DNA from 3 places in the Paenibacillus sp. 2TAF8 genome. Region 1 is predicted to be linked to each of the others. Evidence: predicted binding sites of a transcription regulator. Region 1 holds the regulator's gene; each other region holds the start of a gene.
What was found. Region 1 encodes LexA, which represses DNA repair genes until DNA is damaged. Its sites were predicted from a motif close to CGAACATATGTTCG; they were not measured.

Region 1 (6,612 bases):
CCATACAGCACGGATACCCGATGACAACGCCCCACGAATATCTGTCGTTAACTTATCGCCAACCATCATGCTTTCTTCCGGTTGAACACCCAGTCTACTAAGAGCATGCTCGAAAATGGATGGATCCGGTTTCCCCTTACCAAAGTTGCCTGAGATAATAATCTCATCAAAGAAAGGGGATAACTCTGGAACACCATCAAGTTTCTCTTGCTGTAAAGCAGGACATCCGTTAGTCAAAAGCAACAGTTTGTACTTTCCTTGCAAGTGACGCAGCGTATCCATTGTCTCTTCATAAACATGTGGTCTTGATCTACGTTCTGCCCCAAACTGCGAGGCCAACCTTTCTGCAAGCTCTTCCTGATCCACACCCAGCTTGAGCAAGCCACGGCGCCATGACTCCTTCCGATAGATAGGAGCCAATTGTTCTAGCTGGCGAAACTCCGGTTGTTCTCCTCCCGTGAAATTCGCCCAAAGTCCTTCAAAAGGATTAATTCCGATCATTTTGGTAAAAGGAAACGTTTCGTAGGATTCATATAGTTCACGTGCTTCGTGACGAACAGCCTCTTCGAGTGCTTCAACATTAACACCTGTTTCTGTTCCTGCAATCAGACAAGTTTCATGGAATGCTTCTCGAACACTGCGTTCGTCCCACAATAAAGTATCATCCAGGTCAAACATAATCGCTTTCAACGCCATTCCGATCATCTGCCCCTTTATAAATTAATTACTTATCAATGGTTTCCACGGTGATCTGGTGTGCTTTTGCAAATTTTTGCAAGCGCTCGGTTATTGCATCTGTATCGTAACGATTTAATAACTTGGTGAAGACCCATCTTTTTCCGCGACTGTTGTGTTCAATCACAACAGTACCTGGTTCAAATCGGAACTTGATAATATCTTCAACACCTATAGAGCGTTCGCGATTACCCTTTGTTGTAATGATCCGATTGCTACTGATTTTAATGTAAGGACGGCGAAGCATAAAAATGACTGCCAAAAATACATAGAGTAGCATCGTGACCCAATCCCATGTTGTCATCGGTTTTTGGACTAAAAAGGTACTCATGAACAGATACAAAAACGCTAAACCAATTAAAAAAATCGGAAACAACAGGCTTCTACCTTTGTATTTATCCTCACCTGGATTTCCTGTTATTGGCTGACCGCTTTTTTTACGTTGCTGGTTCAATTGCTTCGAATTTTTCCGAACCGTTCTCTCAAACGAACGCCGCGACATGTGAATCCCCCTTATGTGTCTTGTATCGGCTTACATAACTATTTTGCAAACCGATATCCCCCCCTTATAGTAAGCATCCCCAAAGAACATGAAGAAACCTAAATATCATGACGATATGTTTAGGTTTCATAAATTAATGTTTGAGTTTGCCTTGGTGGCCTTGGCCTTTGTCATCGTCAACAACCTCAATCGAATCGAGTTGCTGTCTGAAATTGTTGCGAATGTTACCCAAATAAATCTCTCTCAACTTGGCACGTTCAACAAGTTCTTCCTCTGACAGTCCAGTGGATTTCTGCTTGCGAGCCAATTCGTTAATGCGTGCTACCAGACTATCTATATCCAAGCTTGTCCCCTCCAAAAATACAAAGTCATATTAACTTTGACATGATAGAGACAGCTTGTCAAGTTGGCAAGCGTCAACGCACATTGATCCGCATTTTATTTAACAAACTGAGGCAGTATTAGCACTTGACCTGTCTGAATTGTGGCTGTTTCCAGTTGATTTACCTTTTTGATTGCTTCTATATATATACGAGTATCCATCGCCGTTGGTTTATGTTCCAAAGAAATACTCCATAACGTTTCTCCCTGAGATACAGCGACCTTTCCTCCAGGCAGCAAATCATTCTCATTACCAGCAAAGACAGTTATAACAGTACTGCACCCAATAAATATAATTAATGAAGCAATAATAAGTTTAACTAACCCTTGAGAAAATTTGAACCGTGTTATAAACATTCTGAATTGACTTATATTAGATTCCACAGCTTCCGTATTGACTGGTTCATAAATGCTCTGATACGTAGAATATCTCATTTACACTTCGCCTCCAAACGTTTGTTCCTATCTGTTGAAAATAATATAACACGAACACTTGTTTTGTTCAAGACTTTTTTAGAACAATTGTTCGCTATTTTTTCTGACGTTAAAACCCCTTTTCTTGAAATAATAATGTACAGGGTTTACTGTTAAACCCTTTTTCCAGCAACAAATGAGTTTAAATGAATAAATTTATTGAAATAATATGATTTCTTTAGAACTTATGTTTGTACGAACGGAGGTTCTATGTTATAATTTTCCCAAACGTTACTAAAATGGGGTTGATACGGTATGTCGAAGATATCCAGCAGGCAACAGGCTATTCTGGAATTTATACGAAACGAAGTCCGGTTGAAGGGGTATCCTCCTTCCGTACGAGAAATTGGCGAAGCGGTTGGACTAGCTTCCAGTTCCACAGTGCATGGACATTTGGATCGCTTGGAGAAGAAAGGGTTGATCAGACGTGACCCGACCAAGCCAAGAGCGATTGAGCTATTGAGCCAAGAAGAGTCCGAGCATTCTCATCAGTTCGCCCATAGCGTTGCACGTATTCCAGTTGTGGGTAAAGTTACAGCAGGTGTCCCGATTACAGCAACAGAAAACATTGAAGATTACTTCCCTCTTCCTACTCATTATGTAGGTGAACAGAAAGTGTTTATGCTTTCCGTTGTTGGTGATAGTATGATTGAAGCGGGAATTGTTAATGGAGATTATGTAATCGTTCGTCAGCAGCAAACAGCTGACAATGGTGATATTGTCGTTGCCATGACTGAGGATGATGAAGCAACAGTGAAGACGTTTTATAAGGAAAAGGATCATATTCGCCTTCAACCGGAGAACTCAACATTTGAACCATTGCGGTTGAAACATGTTAGCATTTTAGGCAAGGTTATCGGTCTTTTCCGAGATATTCATTAATGCACTTGATTTATTAATACTGCTAATATGTTATACCTGATAGAATACGAAAGAGGTTGTCCTGATCAACAGGACAACCTCTTTCTTTTACCTCAACAGTTGAAGCGGAATCCACTAACAAGTATCGAATAACAAATCTCCCTAGAAACAAAATTACTTGCTGCGTTTAAGAATACTTTTGTGATGCGAAAATACTTCAAAGCTTTGTTGTCCATGATATGAACCCATCCCACTCTCTCCGACACCGCCAAAAGGCAAATAATGCGAAGTCATGTGGAACAGTGTGTCATTAATACAACCTCCACCAAAAGAAATCTGATTCAATACCTGTTCCTGCAAGACTTCATTCTCAGTAAACAGGTACAACGCCAGAGGTTTAGCCCGGCAGACAATTTCCCCAAGGATCGGATCAAGCTCACTGTATTTTATTACAGGCAAGACAGGCCCAAAAATTTCTTCCTGCATTACTGGAGAATCCCAAGTGATATCGCCAAGAACAGTTGGTTCAATCATAAGCTGATCTCGATTCGATCGTCCTCCCATTAAAGTACTGCCATTTGTAAGGAAAGCAGACAAACGATCAAAGTTACGCGCATTAACGATATGTGGGAAATCTTTATTTTGCATTACATCATCCCCATATGCATTGCTTACCTCAGCTCTGATATGTTCGATAAATTGATCATGTACCTGCTCATCTACTAATAAATAGTCTGGTGCAACACAGGTTTGTCCTGCATTGAGGAATTTACCACGTACAATGCGTTGTGCTGCGAGTTGTAAATCAGCATCCTTATGCACAATTGCCGGACTTTTACCGCCTAATTCTAATGTCACCGGAGTTAAGTGTTCTGCAGCAGCTTTCATGACAATACGCCCCACTCCTATACTACCTGTGAAGAAAATGTAATCGAATTTCTCATTAAGTAGAGCTGTGCTCGTTTCAACCTCACCTTCCATTACGGCGATGTACTCCTCTGAATATATGTCTTGAATAAGATCGAAGATCAAACGAGAAGTCGCCGGTGTAAGCTCAGAAGGTTTAATCACTGCACAGTTCCCTGCAGCTATCGCACCAATCAGCGGTCCAAAAGCCAATTGGAACGGATAATTCCAGGGTGCAATGATCAGAGCAACTCCGTAGGGTTCAGGGTAAATCGTGCTAACCGCATCTGGCATAGCCGAGCTTGTTGGTACAGTACGCGGTGCAGCCCAATTTCGAAGATGTTCCAGGGTATAATCCAGTTCACCCAACACGATACGAATTTCAGAGCTAAATCCTTCAGCCTCAGATTTGTTAAGATCAGCACGAAGTGCATCCAGAATGCGTTGTTGGTATTTTTCAATCCCCTTCCTCAAATTTTGCAAAGCCTGAATCCGATACTCCACTGATTTAGTTTGTCCTGTATTAAAAAACGTACGTTGTTTAGTCACAAGTTGTTTCGCTTGTTGTTCCAAAAGTACCATCTCCAATTGATTGTTTAGAATTATATTGCCCAAAATCAAATTAATTATATCTTTTATATATGAAACTATCAACATACACTTGAAACAGGTTAATGCTTCTAAACAACAAAATGACACTTAAATACTTTTCAAGCATATTTGTAACCTAAGCCTTTCAAAGAATATTCTGATATACACTTCAGTTGAGCATTTTTCATGTATTGAAATTAATTAATTGATAAAAATATCTAAGGCTTGTCTTGAAATCTACTGAAGTGCACCTTTTACCACTTTTCCGCCCCCAGCTGTCTTACTTTCGCTAGACGTACTATCAGCACAACTTCGGAAACTTTCTGGATTGGAACGAAATTTAGCAAAATTGGCTCTCTGAAGTGTTTTCAAATGCAAATTAATTACTTCTAAAAACCCACCTACATAAGGAAAACAAGATTAATAATCTCTCTTACCTCCGATAATGGGTAAAATTAAATTTTCTCACCAAGGCCATTAATAATACTTATAGTTCCCTCTCCATTACCCATTACAGAGCTGAACGAATTAGTCTGTTTGACTAAACACCCTTCCAAAAAAGCGGTTACAGTCTTGTTTATTATTTCGTGGATCTCACGGGTTTTATGACTCAGAACCGTATCTTCTTCGAACAACGGCATATCACTAAACGACATATGGGAAGCTTTATGTATCTTTACAAAATAACCATATCCACATAATTTCTGAAACAGTCGTTCTTGCCCTTGTATAAATTTAGATGCAATCTCTTCCCCTAGTTTTTGTTTTAATTGTTCGAGATTCGAAGCTTCTTGACGTAACATAAGTGTAAGAGGCATGCGTTTCCTCTCCACATATTCTTCTCTGTATAATTGCATACTAGGGTCTAATAACACACTTGCTTGTATTCGCTCATCTTGCATAGCTACTTCTAATGCAGCAATACCGCCTAATGAATGGCCAATTAGGGCGATTTTATCAAGCTCAATACATCCTTGTAATGTTTCATCCTTGGTATTTAAGATCGGGAGTAGATCAAGAAGTAATTGAATATCCTTTTTTCTTATAGATACCAATTCATTTAATTCACTATAATTATCAGAACCTATTTGTCTCATTTTTTCTGATTGATGTACATATTCTCCATTTGGAAAAACCGTGAACATAGCCTCGTGGGGTGCACTGATTGTAAAGACCATAAATCCTTGTTTAGCTAATTCTTCTATGTTATACATATACAAATCTCTGTCTAGTCCCAAAGCAGGAGTATAGATGATGACTGGATAGGTACTTCTTAAATTCTGTGGAACGTTTGAGTTTAGAACATTTGTTATATGTGTGCCGAGCAATTCCATATTCATACCTATATCCTTTAGTAACTCAACAACCCTTTGCTCACACGGTTGAAATATCTCCGTATACTTCATTTCAGTTTTTCTCTCATCAATCTGATTTGGAGGTGCTTGAAAGTAAATACTTATTACCAATTTTCTCTCAGACCCTTCTCCTGAAAACGACTCTAATCTACCTTTATCTTTCAACACTTTCACTTTTCGATAGAGTTGCATTTGTAACCCTCCATTCGTTGTTCTTCTAAAAGATTTAAAGTTATTCCTAAGCAAATAGCAAACTCTATTATATATGTTATATCAATGAGATTGTAATGATTTCCAGCAACAAATTGTGAATTGAGTTTCCCCTTTGATCTCGAACATAAGGCAATATTGTTCGATAATGTTTCCACATTAAAAAGAGATTTCTCAAACAATAAGAAGGTTTTGAAAATTAGTGTATAAAAATTAAGTAAATTTTAGTCCTCAAGTTTTTGCTTAGTCTACCCATCCAATAGAGCGAAGAACCGAAAATGTGTGCAATCAACTCGTTACAGGCGAGGATAACGAGCAAAGGTTAAGATGAGGAACTGGACGAAGTCAGGTTTATTAAGATCGCCTGTATTTGTAGAGTTCTTACTATATAACTAGCACTGCCATTAAGTTGTCAGTGCTTTTTATCGAGAATTAGGGTTTAGGGTTAAGAGCGATGGCAGGCTGATGAATTTATGTGATACCCCTCACCTACGTTTCAAAAAGTACCGGATCTTTACACTCGCTCCATCACCGTTAGGAGGAGCTTCTAAGATGATATCATCTTTCTTCATCATTGATCGCATTCCGTTACAGCAG
Region 2 (6,612 bases), on a different contig from region 1:
AAGTTGGGTATAGAACTTACGTAACACCGCTTCACGCTCCATGCCAAGGATACCATCACGTGGACCGACCATGCCTGCATCGGTCAAGTATGCAGTACCCCCAGGCAAAATACGTTCATCGTTGCTCTGTACATGGGTATGTGTTCCTACAACGAATGATGCTCTTCCATCCAGATGCCAACCCATGGCAATCTTCTCGGACGTTGCTTCCGCATGCATATCCACTAGAATACATGTATAGTCCTTGCGCAACTCATCCACAATCTCATCCGCCACGCGGAAAGGGCAATCGATGGCTGGCAAAAACGTTCTGCCTTGCAGATTCACAATCGCAAGTTCCTTACCCTCGCCTTTAACAACGGTATAACCGCGTCCAGGCGTGCCTGGTGGAAAGTTCGCCGGTCTGATCATACGTGGCTCATCATCTATAAAATCAAAAATATCCTTATTGTCCCAAGTATGGTTGCCCAGCGTAATGCCATGGACACCCCAGTTAAAAAATTCATTTGCGATCGCACCAGTAATGCCGCGTCCTGCTGCTGCATTTTCACCATTTACAATGATCACATGTGGTTTATATTTCGATTTCAGGTATGGCAAATTTTCTTTGAGTGCTTTACGTCCCACGTTACCTACAATATCACCTATAAATAAAACTTTCATTGATTGCTGCCTCCTCAATTCCTACATCGCTTATCAACAGGAAAAGTGGCCCACTGAAGCGGCCACTTTTCATAAAAACTCTATTTTGCGTATTCAACCGCTCTGGTTTCACGGATAACAGTGACTTTGATATGACCTGGATAATCAAGTTCATTCTCAATCATCTTCGTGATATCACGTGCGAGGCGGAAAGCTTCGGCATCATCAATCTTCTCAGGCTGCACCATGACACGAACTTCGCGTCCAGCTTGAATGGCGTATGATTTCTCTACACCTTCGAAAGATTCCGAAATTTCTTCCAACTTCTCCAGTCGCTTGATATACGTCTCCAGCGTTTCGCGGCGTGCACCTGGACGTGCTGCGGACAGCGCATCTGCTGCACCCACCAGCATCGCAATAACCGAAGTTGCTTCGCAGTCCCCGTGATGGGAAGCGATACTGTTAATAACTACTGGATGTTCCTTGTATTTCTTCGCCAGTTCCACGCCAATTTCGACGTGTGATCCTTCCACTTCGTGATCCAGCGCTTTACCGATGTCATGCAATAAACCTGCACGTCTTGCCAAAGTTACGTCTTCTCCAAGTTCTCCAGCCATCAGTCCTGCCAAATATGCGACTTCCATCGAATGTTTCAGAACGTTCTGACCGTAGCTTGTACGGAACTTCAGGCGGCCCAGAATCTTGATGAGATCCGGGTGCAAACCATGCACGCCCACTTCAAAGGTAGCTTGCTCACCGTATTCACGGATGCGCTCATCCACTTCTTTACGTGATTTCTCCACCATTTCTTCAATACGAGCCGGGTGAATCCGTCCGTCTGCCACCAGTTTCTCCAGTGCAGTGCGGGCAATTTCACGACGAATCGGGTCAAAGCCCGACAGAATAACAGCTTCTGGCGTATCATCGATAATGAGGTCAATCCCGGTAAGGGTTTCAAGCGCACGGATGTTACGTCCTTCACGACCGATAATCCGGCCTTTCATTTCTTCATTAGGCAGTGTTACAACGGAGACCGTTGTCTCTGCTACATGGTCAGCCGCACAGCGCTGGATGGCGAGTGTAATGATCTCGCGGGACTTTTTGTCCGCCTCTTCCTTCGCTTGCTGTTCAATGTCCTTAATCATTTGAGCCGTCTCATGACGGACTTCCTGTTCTACGTTGGACAGTATGATACTGCGTGCGTCTTCCATTGTGAGATTGGAGATTCGTTCAAGCTCCGTCACCTGGTTTTTGTAAATCATTTCAATCTGCTGCTGTGTTTCATCGATACGTTTCTCTTTGTTAGCCACTTGCTCTTCTTTACGTTCGAGTGATTCCAATTTTTTATCCAGCGACTCTTCTTTTTGCAACAATCGTCTCTCTTGTCGTTGAATTTCATTCCGACGTTCACGAGTGTCCTTTTCAGCTTCGGCGCGAATGCGATGAATCTCATCCTTCGCTTCCAGCACCGTTTCTTTCTTCAGTGCCTCTGCCTCTTTCTTCGCGTTCTCCACGATTTGTACGGCAGCTTGTTCCGCACTAGAGATTTTAGCCTCTGCAAGAGATTTGCGAATAAAATATCCGACTCCGAACCCAATAACGAGCGCGGCCACAACGAGAGCAATCGTGATAGCGATGTCCATACTGTTCACCTCCTCGTTGGTTCCTCCAAGGCACTCCTTGGGTCAACTTTTCTGTTTTCATACCTTACATATGTTTGGGAATAACGAATACTCACGGCGATCCCCCGCCGATTTTCATTTCACATGTACATGAATACATGTACTATTCACCGTCTCCAGTGAACCCATAATTAAGAATGGTATAAATCTGTAGAAACCGAAACCGCTTTTTTGGAAGGAAAAAGGGTTGTCCTTTTCTTAACAGACTCATGTCCATTTTAGTATTTGACGAAAGAAATTGTCAAGAGAATGCAGTATTGTTAGTCTTCGCGTCTAGTCCCATAACAATGCTTCATCATCTTCGGCATCTTCTGCCCCATCCTCTTCTATTAAACGATTCACAACCCGGCGCACCAAATCCATGCTAAAACCGCGTCGCATCAAGAAAGGGAACGTTTTACGTTTCTTCTCCTGCACGTCTCCTCGAACTTGTTTCCACTTCTTACGGCCAGCTGTTAATGCAGTGTCGAATTCAGCATCTGCACTAACATCATCCAGCACCTCCGCAATAAGTTCATTGGTAATGCCTTTTTGACGCAATTCTTGTCTAATCCACAGTTTTCCCTTCCGCTGCCCCTCCATACGCTGTCTTGTCCATTCTTTGGCAAACAGATCATCGTCAACAAGCTTTTCTTGCTCAAGTCGATCGAGGACTTCTTCAATAATCGGTGCCGCGAACTCCTTTTGCTTTAGCTTTTGCCGCAATTCATGCCGTGTCCGCTGCTTAAACTCCAAAAAACGCAATGACTGCACGTACGTCCTCTGCCGTTCATCCGCCACGATGATTTCTTCTAGATCTTTCTTCATAAAGGTGTTACCACGCGTCATTCTGTACTTGATCATCACATCTTCCAGAACCGTAAGCGAATAGTTGCCAAAAGAAATCCGATAGCGCGCCTCACGACTTTTAGTTCGCTCCACCAAGGTTATGATAAGTTCTTCATCGTCTGGAAATTGAGAGATGCCGTTTAATTCTGCTTCTTCGTGCAAATCTTCATCATGTGTATCATAACCATGCTGATTTTGGTGATGCTTCACTACGATATTCACGCTCCCAATGGATTGTATTTTTGGCTAAAAAGTGTACTTCCCCTTTGTCCACTCTTAATATGATCCAAGTATAGCTTAGGTCATATATGGCATAGATGCTAACAGCCTCTGTCCGGAATGGACAGAGGCTGTTAGCATCGCGAGAAACCAATCCTATTTAGCTAGGTAAGCATTAGCACTCGTTCAATACAAGTTCAGGACATGTCAGAAGACCGGAACCTGATCCCGTAAAGAAAAATCACTCATTAATTTCGAATAATTCCTGTTCCTCAGCCGCTTCTTTATCTTGCTCTTCACTAGTTGGTGTCGGAACAGCAGTTGTTAGATTGCTGGCCTCACGTATTCTCTGCTCAATCGTATCCGCAATTTCTTTATGTTCTTTCATAAATTGCTTCGCGTTCTCACGACCTTGTCCTAAACGTTCGCCTTCGTAAGAATACCAAGCACCACTTTTGTTGACGATATCCAAATCTGTACCAATATCAATGATACTTCCCTCTCTGGAAATACCTTCACCATACATAATATCAACTTCCGCTTGTTTGAACGGAGGTGCCACTTTGTTTTTCACAACTTTAATACGGGTACGGTTACCCGTAATGTCATTGCCTGATTTGATGCTCTCAATACGACGAACATCCAGACGAACTGTTGAATAGAACTTCAACGCACGACCACCTGGTGTCGTTTCCGGGTTACCAAACATAACGCCAACTTTCTCACGAAGCTGGTTGATGAAGATAGCAATTGTTTTAGATTTGCTGATCGCACCAGACAATTTACGCAACGCTTGAGACATCAGACGCGCCTGCAAACCTACGTGGGAATCACCCATCTCCCCTTCAATCTCTGCTTTTGGTACCAATGCAGCTACAGAGTCAATAACAACGATGTCTACAGCACCACTGCGTACAAGAGCTTCTGCAATTTCCAAACCTTGCTCACCTGTATCCGGTTGAGACAAAAGCAATTCATCAATGTTTACGCCCAATTTGCTTGCATAGCTTGGGTCGAGTGCATGCTCGGCATCGATAAATGCTGCTTGTCCACCCACACGTTGAACTTCAGCAATGGCATGCAATGCCACAGTTGTTTTACCTGAAGACTCAGGTCCATATATTTCAACAATACGGCCTTTAGGCAAGCCGCCTGTTCCTAATGCAATATCCAAAGCCAAGGATCCGCTGGGAATGATTTCCACATTCATGTGAGTTGACTCACCCAATTTCATGATGGAACCTTTACCAAATTGCTTCTCTATTTGACGGAGCGCCATATCAAGCGCAGCACGACGGTCTGACAATAAACTCACACCCTTTACTGTTTATAATATAATGATACCTTGTTTTAACTCGTTTGCCAAGCTTTTTTTCGAACATACATTCGTTTTTTTGTTCAGGCCGAGGCGCCTCTTCCTCACAAAAATACACAAAAAATAGAAAAAGAACCGTAAACAAGGCTGTTTAAGGCCACATTTTACGGTTCTTCCGTCTCTACTCATTATACTTCCTCAATTATGCAAATGCAATCTGTTGCGCAACGATCAATCAATAGCGACCAATTTTTTCCACAGTCGATACAGAATCGCTTTTGCGGAGCGAATGCGGACCGTTTCACGGTTACCATTAATCCGGAGTTCATGAATTTCCGTATCCTTCCCACGCTCAGCCAATGCAATAAATACAAGGCCAGGCGGTTTACGTTCCGAATACCCTGGACCGGCTACTCCGGTTATAGCCAAACCGAAATCAGCATCGCCGATCATACGGACCTGCTCAGCAAGAACCTTTGCCACCTCTGGACTAACTGCGCCCGGAGCATCTTCGCCCTCCAGATAACTGTGCGGCACATTCAGCAGTTTTTCTTTGATCTCATTGGAGTAACATACAATGCCGCCTTTAAGCATGGATGCACTTCCCGGTATGGAAGTAAGGCTCTGCATTACAAGCCCTCCTGTGCAGCTTTCGGCTGCACTCAAAGTCAGCCCCATATCAGACATCATCGTAACAATCGTGTACTCTATAGGCACATCCTCGTTAGCGTACAGATGTTCAGACAAACGTTCACGGATCTGTACCTCCATCGCATCCAGCTTCAGTTTGGCTTCTCCTTCGCTTGGAGCCTTGGTAGAGACACGCACAGTCACTTCCCCTTCACTCGCGTAGGGAGCAATTGTAGGGTCTGTCTGCCCGTCAATGAGGTCAAGCAATCGATCTTCYAGTGCGGATTCACCAATACCTGCGAATTTCAGCATACGTGAATAAATCGGCATTTCTTCAGTAAGAGCATGCTGGAGCAACCAAGGCTTTACTTCCTGCTCAAACATTGGAATCAGTTCCTTAGGGGGACCTGGCATAACAATATAATATTTTTGGTTATCCGCAATCGCGTTGCCGGCAGCAAGGCCCGTTTCATTCGCCAGAGGAGTTCCATCCTCAATAACGATGGCTTGGCGACGGTTATTCTCCGTCATCTCCACATTACGATCCCGGAAAAAACCTTCAATTTTATCCATAGCCATGCGGTCGATATGCAGCTTCCGGTTAAGTACAGCAGCCAGCGCGTCTTTGGTCAGATCATCCTGTGTTGGACCGATTCCCCCAGAAAATAAAATAATGTCTGCGCGTCCCTGCGCGATGCGTATTGCTTCACTAAGCCGATTCAAGTTATCTCCAACTACCGTCTGAAAATATACGTCGATCCCCATTGCAGCAAGTTCCCGGGAAAGGTATCTGGCATTCGTATTTACGATTTGTCCAAGCAACAGTTCTGTTCCAACTGCGATAATCTCTGCCTTCATTCCAGTTTCCTCCTGTGCACATGTTGAGTAGTCAAAGGGCAATAGGATAAGTTCCTATTGCCCTTTGACCCGATGAGTCTTTCATCATTACCCATTCCAGCATAAATCATTACGCTTTTGATAAATGAAGCAAGTTTTTGTTTTTGATAAAGTAGTCAATTCCCGACCAGATCGTGATCAGAGCAGCCGCCCATACCGCGATCTCATCAACATGAATGCCTGTGTACGAGAACGGAAAATTGTTCAGCAGCATCAAAACAATCGCTACGATCTGTACTACCGTTTTCAGTTTGCCCCACGCACTCGCAGCAACAACCGAACCGTCCAGCAAAGCAATCTGGCGCAGACCAGTCACGGCAAATTCACGGCTAATAATAACGACTGCAATCCATGAATCCAGCTTGCCCATTTGAACCAGTGAAATCAGAACAGCGGTAA
Region 3 (6,612 bases), on a different contig from region 1:
TGCGTATACGTGAGGCAATGCCGGATGTTGCGATCACGACCGATGTTATCGTTGGTTTCCCAGGCGAAACGGATGAGATGTATCGTAACGGTTATGAACTGATGCGTAAAATCGGCTTCTCGGAAATGCACGTATTCCCATACTCCAAACGTACAGGTACTCCGGCAGCACGTATGGAGGATCAAGTGGATGACGAAATCAAAAATGCAAGGGTGCATGAACTGATTGAATTGTCTGAACAGATGCAACTGGAGTATGCTGAAAAATTCGTTGGACAAGTACTCGAGGTTATTCCTGAAGGTGAAGCGAAAGGCCGCGAAGGCAGTGGCAAGCTGCACGGTTACAGTGACAACTACATTCAACTGGTGTTTGATGGAACGCCGGATATGGTAGGTAAAGTGTGCCGCGTGAAGTTGACCGAAGCAGGTGCGAATGAGAGCAAGGGTACGTTGGTTCGTGTACTTGAAGAGAATGTGAAATCCGCCGCGATGTAATCAAGGCGTTATGAACAAGGATTTCATTTCCTTAGGGAATATACCCAGGGAGATGAGGTCCTTCTTTGCCAATAAAAGAATTGAAGCAGATGGGGGAGAACATCATGAACAAAAAAGAAATTTCAGCAGGCGGCGTTGTGTACAGAACAGGAGAAGATGGTCAGATCCAAATCCAGCTTATCGTAGACCGTTACGGTAAAACGACACTCGCCAAAGGCAAAATGGAAGATGGAGAAACGATCGAACAGACGGCGCTCCGTGAGATTTTGGAAGAAACGGGTATGGTGGGTCGCATCGTGGAGCCGATTAATATCATTGCATATACGTATCAGCATGCCGAGTTTGGACACGTGGACAAGGAAGTACACTATTACCTCGTGGAAGCAGAAAGTGGTGACTTGCAGCCTCAGATCGAAGAAATCAAAGGTGTGGATTGGTTTGCTCCGGAAGAGGCATGGTCCAAACAGCAGCAGAACGGATACGATAACAACGATGACATTTTGCGCATGGGCTTGAATAAACTGGGCATTAACGTTTAATGTCTTACGACGTTACGCTTAAATGATGGTCTACTTACCTACCCATTTCTGTTTTCAATAACGCCAATATTGTGACAACATATTAAGCGACAGGTCTCTTTGCCGATGGGGTGAGCACAGGTGTTTTCTTGTGCCAGATCGGCAGGTAACAGAACGGTAAGGCAAGCAATGAACTGATGATGTTAAAAAGGGTCTGGGCATGCGCAATCTGTGTCCCGTTGTCCGCTGACAGCCAGGCCGACACTGCATGTAGCTGGCCGATCAGCGGCATAAACAGCAGCGCTCCCGCAATGTTGAGCACAACATGGGAGGCTGCCACGAATTTGCCTGCGGAAGCTCCGCCCGCGGCTGCAATAACAGCAGTGATACAGGTCCCTACGTTAGACCCGATTACAATGGCGATGCCGATCTCTACAGGCAGCACGCCTGTTGAGGCAAGTGTAATCGCCATGCTGATAACTGCGGCGCTGCTGTGAATCAGCGCGGTCAGGCACGCACCGGCAAGAAAACCCCACCATAGGCTGTCGGTCGACCGCTCCAGAAACCATTGGAATACGCCCATGCTCCGAAGTGGGATAGCAATGGATTGCATGACTTGAATGCCTGTCATGACAAGAGCAAATCCTGCTGCCGCAAGGCAACTGAATTGCATATTGCTCAAAGTAAGGCGAGTGCGTTCATGGGCAGTTTGGTTACGTTCACCAAGGACAACAAAAACCGCCCAGCCTGTTAGAGATATAAGCAACAACGGAAGTGCGGCACGTCCGATCTGAAGACCGACAAGCTCTGTCGTTAAGCAGGTTCCAATATTGGTCCCCAAGATAATGCCGAGTGTGCGTCCATAGGTAATTAAGCGCGCGTTAGCTAGTCCTATGGTGAGCACCGTTACCGCAGTGCTGCTCTGCAGCAGAGCAGTTGCGCCTGCACTGAATGCCATACCCTTCCATGGGGCAGAAGTGGCACGGTTTAACCAGCCTGCCAGCATCGGCCCAGCCATGCGTTGCAGCGCTGTCTCCATCAGCTTCATACCGCCAAAAAAGATAATCAGCCCATATAACAGAGGCAGAATTACTTCTCTGAACATTACGAATCATTCCTCCCGTCCGATTCCTTATCACTTATCCTATGAGGAAGCAGAGACAAGCATGACAAGCACAAGAGGAATTGAAACTGTTAACTCCCATGCAAAAGATACGGTGATTCGGCAAACGCAGCGGAGGGGACGAAATCGAATCCAAAGAAGCGAAGCGCTCGCCTGAAAGCTTTCTGAAAGAAAGCTACATCGGAAGCATAGGCTTGTCCTCGGATTTTCCCTTTGGAGAAGGGGAATCAGAAAAATCCGAGGACAACAGCGATCATAGAATCGATTCGTCCCCGGAGCGGCCTCTGCCGCCCAAACCTATCTTTTCAACTAACTTACGAAAGAAGTGGATCAATCTTGCCATCCGTAACACTGGAACGAAGCCGCAAAAAGCGGCTGGAACATGCACATCCCTGGATTTTTAATAATGAAATTGCAACTGTAGACGGCAACCCGGAACCGGGTGATATCGTCAATGTACTGAATCATCAAGGTCGTTACTTGGCTACAGGATATTATAATCCGGCTTCACAGATTACCGTTCGTATAGTCTCATACCAGCCTTTGGAGTTTGAACAGATGGATACCGCCTTTTTTGCGGCTCGTTTCCATGACTGTTTGCGTCACCGTGAACGCTTCATTCAGGATGGCAAAGCCTACCGTCTTGTTTATGGCGAAGCTGATTTTCTGCCTGGATTGATTGTTGATCGGTTTGATAGCATTTTAGTTGTGCAGATCCTTACACTGGGTATGGACCGTTGCCGTGAAGCCATTGTGCAGGCTCTCATTGAAGTGATGCAGCCGGAAGGTATCTATGAGCGCAGTGATGTCTCTATCCGTGAACTCGAAGGTCTGGAGCAGATTAAAGGACCACTTTACGGGGAATGCCCGCGTCATGTGACTGTGACCGAAAATGGGCTACTTATCAAGGTGGATATCGTGGAAGGACAGAAGACAGGGTACTTCTTCGACCAGCGGGAAAATCGGGCTGCCATTGAACCGTTGATGAAAGGCTGGGGGTACAAAAGCGGCATCACTGTGCAACAGATCGAGCATGAAGGAACAGAACAGCTGTTGCCTGTGAACAAGGGCGGCAAAGTGGTTACTTTCCCCTATTGGGATGGTGCCACCGTGCTGGAATGTTTCTCTCATACCGGCAGCTTCACCCTGAACGCTTGCAAATTTGGTGCGAAAAAGGTAACCTGCCTCGATATTTCCGAACATGCGATTGAGAGCGCACGAACCAATGTCGAGCTAAATGGTTTCACGGATCGGGTTGAGTTCGTTGTGGCCGATGCTTTTCAATATCTGCGTGAGCAAGTCAAAGGACTTGATGAGCGCAATGCACGCGCACGAGCAGCGGAGCAAAAGGTAGATACCTCCAAAGCATTGTCCAGTGCTGGAAAAACGTTTGATGTCGTTATTCTGGATCCACCTGCGTTTGCCAAAACAAAATCAGCAGTCAAAGGGGCATGCCGCGGCTACAAGGACATCAACCTGCAAGGCATGAAACTGGTCAATGAGGGTGGATATTTGGTAACCGCAAGCTGCTCCTACCACATGCGTCCTGATCTCTTCCTTGAAACGATTGCCGATGCAGCGGAAGATGCAGGCAAAGTGCTACGTTTAATTGACTGGAAAGCGGCCGGTAAGGATCACCCGCAAATTTTGGGCGTAGATGAAGGGCATTACCTGAAATTCGCTATTTTTGAAGTGAGAAGCAAAAAAAATTAAGAGGACTGTTTTAGAATGATATGTACCCTATGAGATAGACACTTTAAAAAGTCCATCTTATAGGGTATTTTGTTTATGAGTAAAATCTTGATCTTGGTGAATAGCTTATATTGTTGATCGAAAAGAATACGGTGCTCAGCCTTTGTTCCGACTCATTTATGTATGTCTAGGTTGGAAACCGAAGGAATTTAAGTTGAAGAAAGGAGCAGGTCTGCTCGCTATGTGTACGGGTATGTTGTTGAAACGCGTAATTATAGACGTAGCAGGCTTACATTGATATGCGAAATCTAAAAGAGCTGAACGATTACATACATTTCTTGACAAGCATCAAATAACGATGATCTCAAATGCTACAGTCGGCTTCGGCAACAGTGTTGAAAAGTATACGGAGCATAAACATTCTGTTCTTGTTTCCTCTGAAAATATACAAGAAGCTGCTCAGCAAACAGCAGACAGCTTCAAAGAAGCTGAAAGCAAGTATTTGCTGCCGCGCATAGAGCAGGTTGCTGCTGTTGAAGAATATTTGACCAAACGACCGCATCACTGGCCTATGGGAGATCTTTTTAACTGCTGCGTAACGATTTTAAGCTACGGGTTACTAACCAATGATCAGACATTAGTGCAAAAGGCTATAGAGCTTGAATTTGTTTAACTGAATCGTGGACTTGAAAACTGCGAATAGGTTTATCTGTCACCGAGATTGGAAATAAACTTCATTCCATAATTGATGCTGCTGGCTGTATTGAACAGGTGGCGGCTTTTTTAATTCTGTTTACTTCGTTTTCAATAACAATATTATGGTCTTATTAGGTGGATCATGGCAAACGTATGTTCCGAAGCAGACCAGGTATGGTATACTGGAAATTAAAATCTTGTACGTGCAGTTTGGAGGATGACACATGTCCGTACGCTTTGTTATTGGCCGGGCAGGCAGTGGTAAAAGCACACTGATTACCCGAGAAATCATATCCCTGCTTAGGCAGGAGCCCCAAGGAAAACCACTAATTCTGCTTGTTCCGGAACAGAGTTCGTTTCGCACAGAGCAGGCGCTGGTATCCTCTGGAGGTATTAAAGGCACGATGCGTGCCGAAGTACTTGGATTTCGCCGTCTTGCTTATCGTGTTATGCAGGAGGCCGGAGGTTCTGCCCGTATTCCGATTGGAGCCGAAGGTAAGAAGATGCTTTTATATAAAGTCATTCAACGTAGGAAAGAAGAATTACGTCTCTTTGCTGCTTCTGGCAGCCAGCTTGGGTTTATTGGGGAATTGACTAATTTATATAGTGAGTTTAAACGATATGAGGTTCATTCTTCGGCACTCGAAGAAGGACTTGCAGAATGGAGCATTGCATCGGCTTCACCTATTCTGGAAGACAAACTGCATGATTTGAATCTGATCTACCATGATTACGAGAAGGAATTGGCAGATTTATATATAGATGATGAGGATACGCTGAACGAACTAACGGGCCGTTTGCCAGAAAGCACATGGCTGCAGGGAGCTGACGTTTGGATTGACGGCTTTCATAGTTTCACTTCACAAGAGCTGAGTGTTATTGGGCAGTTGATGTTGCAGGCTTCGTCTGTCACCATTTCTCTAACGCTTGATGGTGCTTACGAGCAAGGTATGCTGCCAGGAGAGCTGGAATTATTTTATCCAACGGCTAGTGCTTATGTACGTCTCAAAGGCATGGCTGATCATTTGGGTGTGTCCAGCGATACAACGGTACTGCATGGTGAAGTGTTGCCGAGATTTAAGGATCGGCCGGGACTTGCCCATCTGGAGGCTGGCTTTGATCGGCGAATTCGCTGGAGAAGTCAGGGAGAGGACCCAGGGATACGTTTGATGGCTGCGGAGAATCGCCGGGCAGAGCTGGAGGGTGCACTGCGTGAAATGCGCCGTCTGGCGCAGGAGGATGGAGCGAGATATCGGGACATGGCGGTGTTGGTTCGCGGATTAGAGACGTATGCTGATATTGCGGAGCCGTTATTCAGAGATTATGATGTTCCGGTCTTTCTGGACCGAAGACGGAGTGAACTGCATCATCCGTTGGCTGAATTCATTCGTTCCGCACTGGATATCGTTCGGCGCAACTGGCGGTATGAAGATGTTTTTCGCTGTGTCAAAACGGATCTGCTGCTTCCGCTGGATGGTTCCATCACGCGTGAAGATATGGATCAGCTGGAGAATTATGTGCTTGCCTGTGGTATCCATGGATATCGTTGGACGGATGGCAAGCCGTGGAAATATGTGCCAAGTCTCTCGCTGGAGGATAATGGGCAGGAGGCACGCAGCCGAGGGCGAGATGCTGTGTTATCGCTGATGGAAAGTTGCAGAGCCTTAATCACTTCTGCACTGGGCACGTTTGAGAAGCGAATGAAAAAAGCCAAAACGGCTGCTGCTCAGTGTGAGGCGCTATTCGGACTTTTAGATGATGCAGACATCGCACACAAGCTGGATCAGATGTCCGCTCAGGCCAAAGCACAAGGGGATCCGGAGCGATCCAGAGAGCATCGGCAAATGTGGGGTGCTGTGCTGGATCTGATGGATCAGATGGTTGATATGATGGGCAATGAACGTCTGGATATCACTTTATTTTCGGGTATGATGGAAACCGGATTGACTGAACTCAAGCTCGGGCTTGTTCCACCAGCGCTTGATCAGGTGCTGTTTGGTTCCATGGATCGCACACGTCTGCGTGATATTAAATATGTATTTATTCTTGGGGCGGTTGATGGAGAACTGCCAGCCATCCCTCAGGACGA

Region 2: a site for LexA is predicted at 4,747-4,760, ahead of recA (recombinase RecA). Genes of this name have one in related genera too.
Region 3: a site for LexA is predicted at 4,670-4,683, ahead of addB (helicase-exonuclease AddAB subunit AddB). Genes of this name have one in related genera too.

Annotation. Positions count from the first base shown of each region.
Region 1 is NZ_JBFRFN010000008.1:249,172-255,783, forward strand. Features, by position in the region: gene AB4Z30_RS14680 (HAD family hydrolase) at 1-696, opposite strand, end outside; gene AB4Z30_RS14685 (hypothetical protein) at 725-1,237, opposite strand; gene AB4Z30_RS14690 (DUF896 domain-containing protein) at 1,371-1,580, opposite strand; gene AB4Z30_RS14695 (LysM peptidoglycan-binding domain-containing protein) at 1,676-2,053, opposite strand; gene lexA (transcriptional repressor LexA) at 2,348-2,974, shown strand; gene AB4Z30_RS14705 (aldehyde dehydrogenase) at 3,128-4,441, opposite strand; gene AB4Z30_RS14710 (alpha/beta hydrolase) at 4,906-5,997, opposite strand; gene AB4Z30_RS14715 (hypothetical protein) at 6,501-6,612, opposite strand, start outside.
Region 2 is NZ_JBFRFN010000014.1:145,719-152,330, reverse strand. Features, by position in the region: gene AB4Z30_RS20485 (TIGR00282 family metallophosphoesterase) at 1-663, opposite strand, end outside; gene rny (ribonuclease Y) at 744-2,285, opposite strand; gene AB4Z30_RS20475 (regulatory protein RecX) at 2,598-3,362, opposite strand; gene recA (recombinase RecA) at 3,613-4,677, opposite strand; gene AB4Z30_RS20465 (competence/damage-inducible protein A) at 4,918-6,174, opposite strand; gene pgsA (CDP-diacylglycerol--glycerol-3-phosphate 3-phosphatidyltransferase) at 6,284-6,612, opposite strand, start outside.
Region 3 is NZ_JBFRFN010000015.1:102,448-109,059, forward strand. Features, by position in the region: gene mtaB (tRNA (N(6)-L-threonylcarbamoyladenosine(37)-C(2))-methylthiotransferase MtaB) at 1-494, shown strand, start outside; gene AB4Z30_RS20925 (NUDIX hydrolase) at 596-1,033, shown strand; gene AB4Z30_RS20930 (Na/Pi cotransporter family protein) at 1,116-2,117, opposite strand; gene AB4Z30_RS20935 (class I SAM-dependent rRNA methyltransferase) at 2,472-3,848, shown strand; gene AB4Z30_RS20940 (hypothetical protein) at 4,186-4,500, shown strand; gene addB (helicase-exonuclease AddAB subunit AddB) at 4,748-6,612, shown strand, end outside.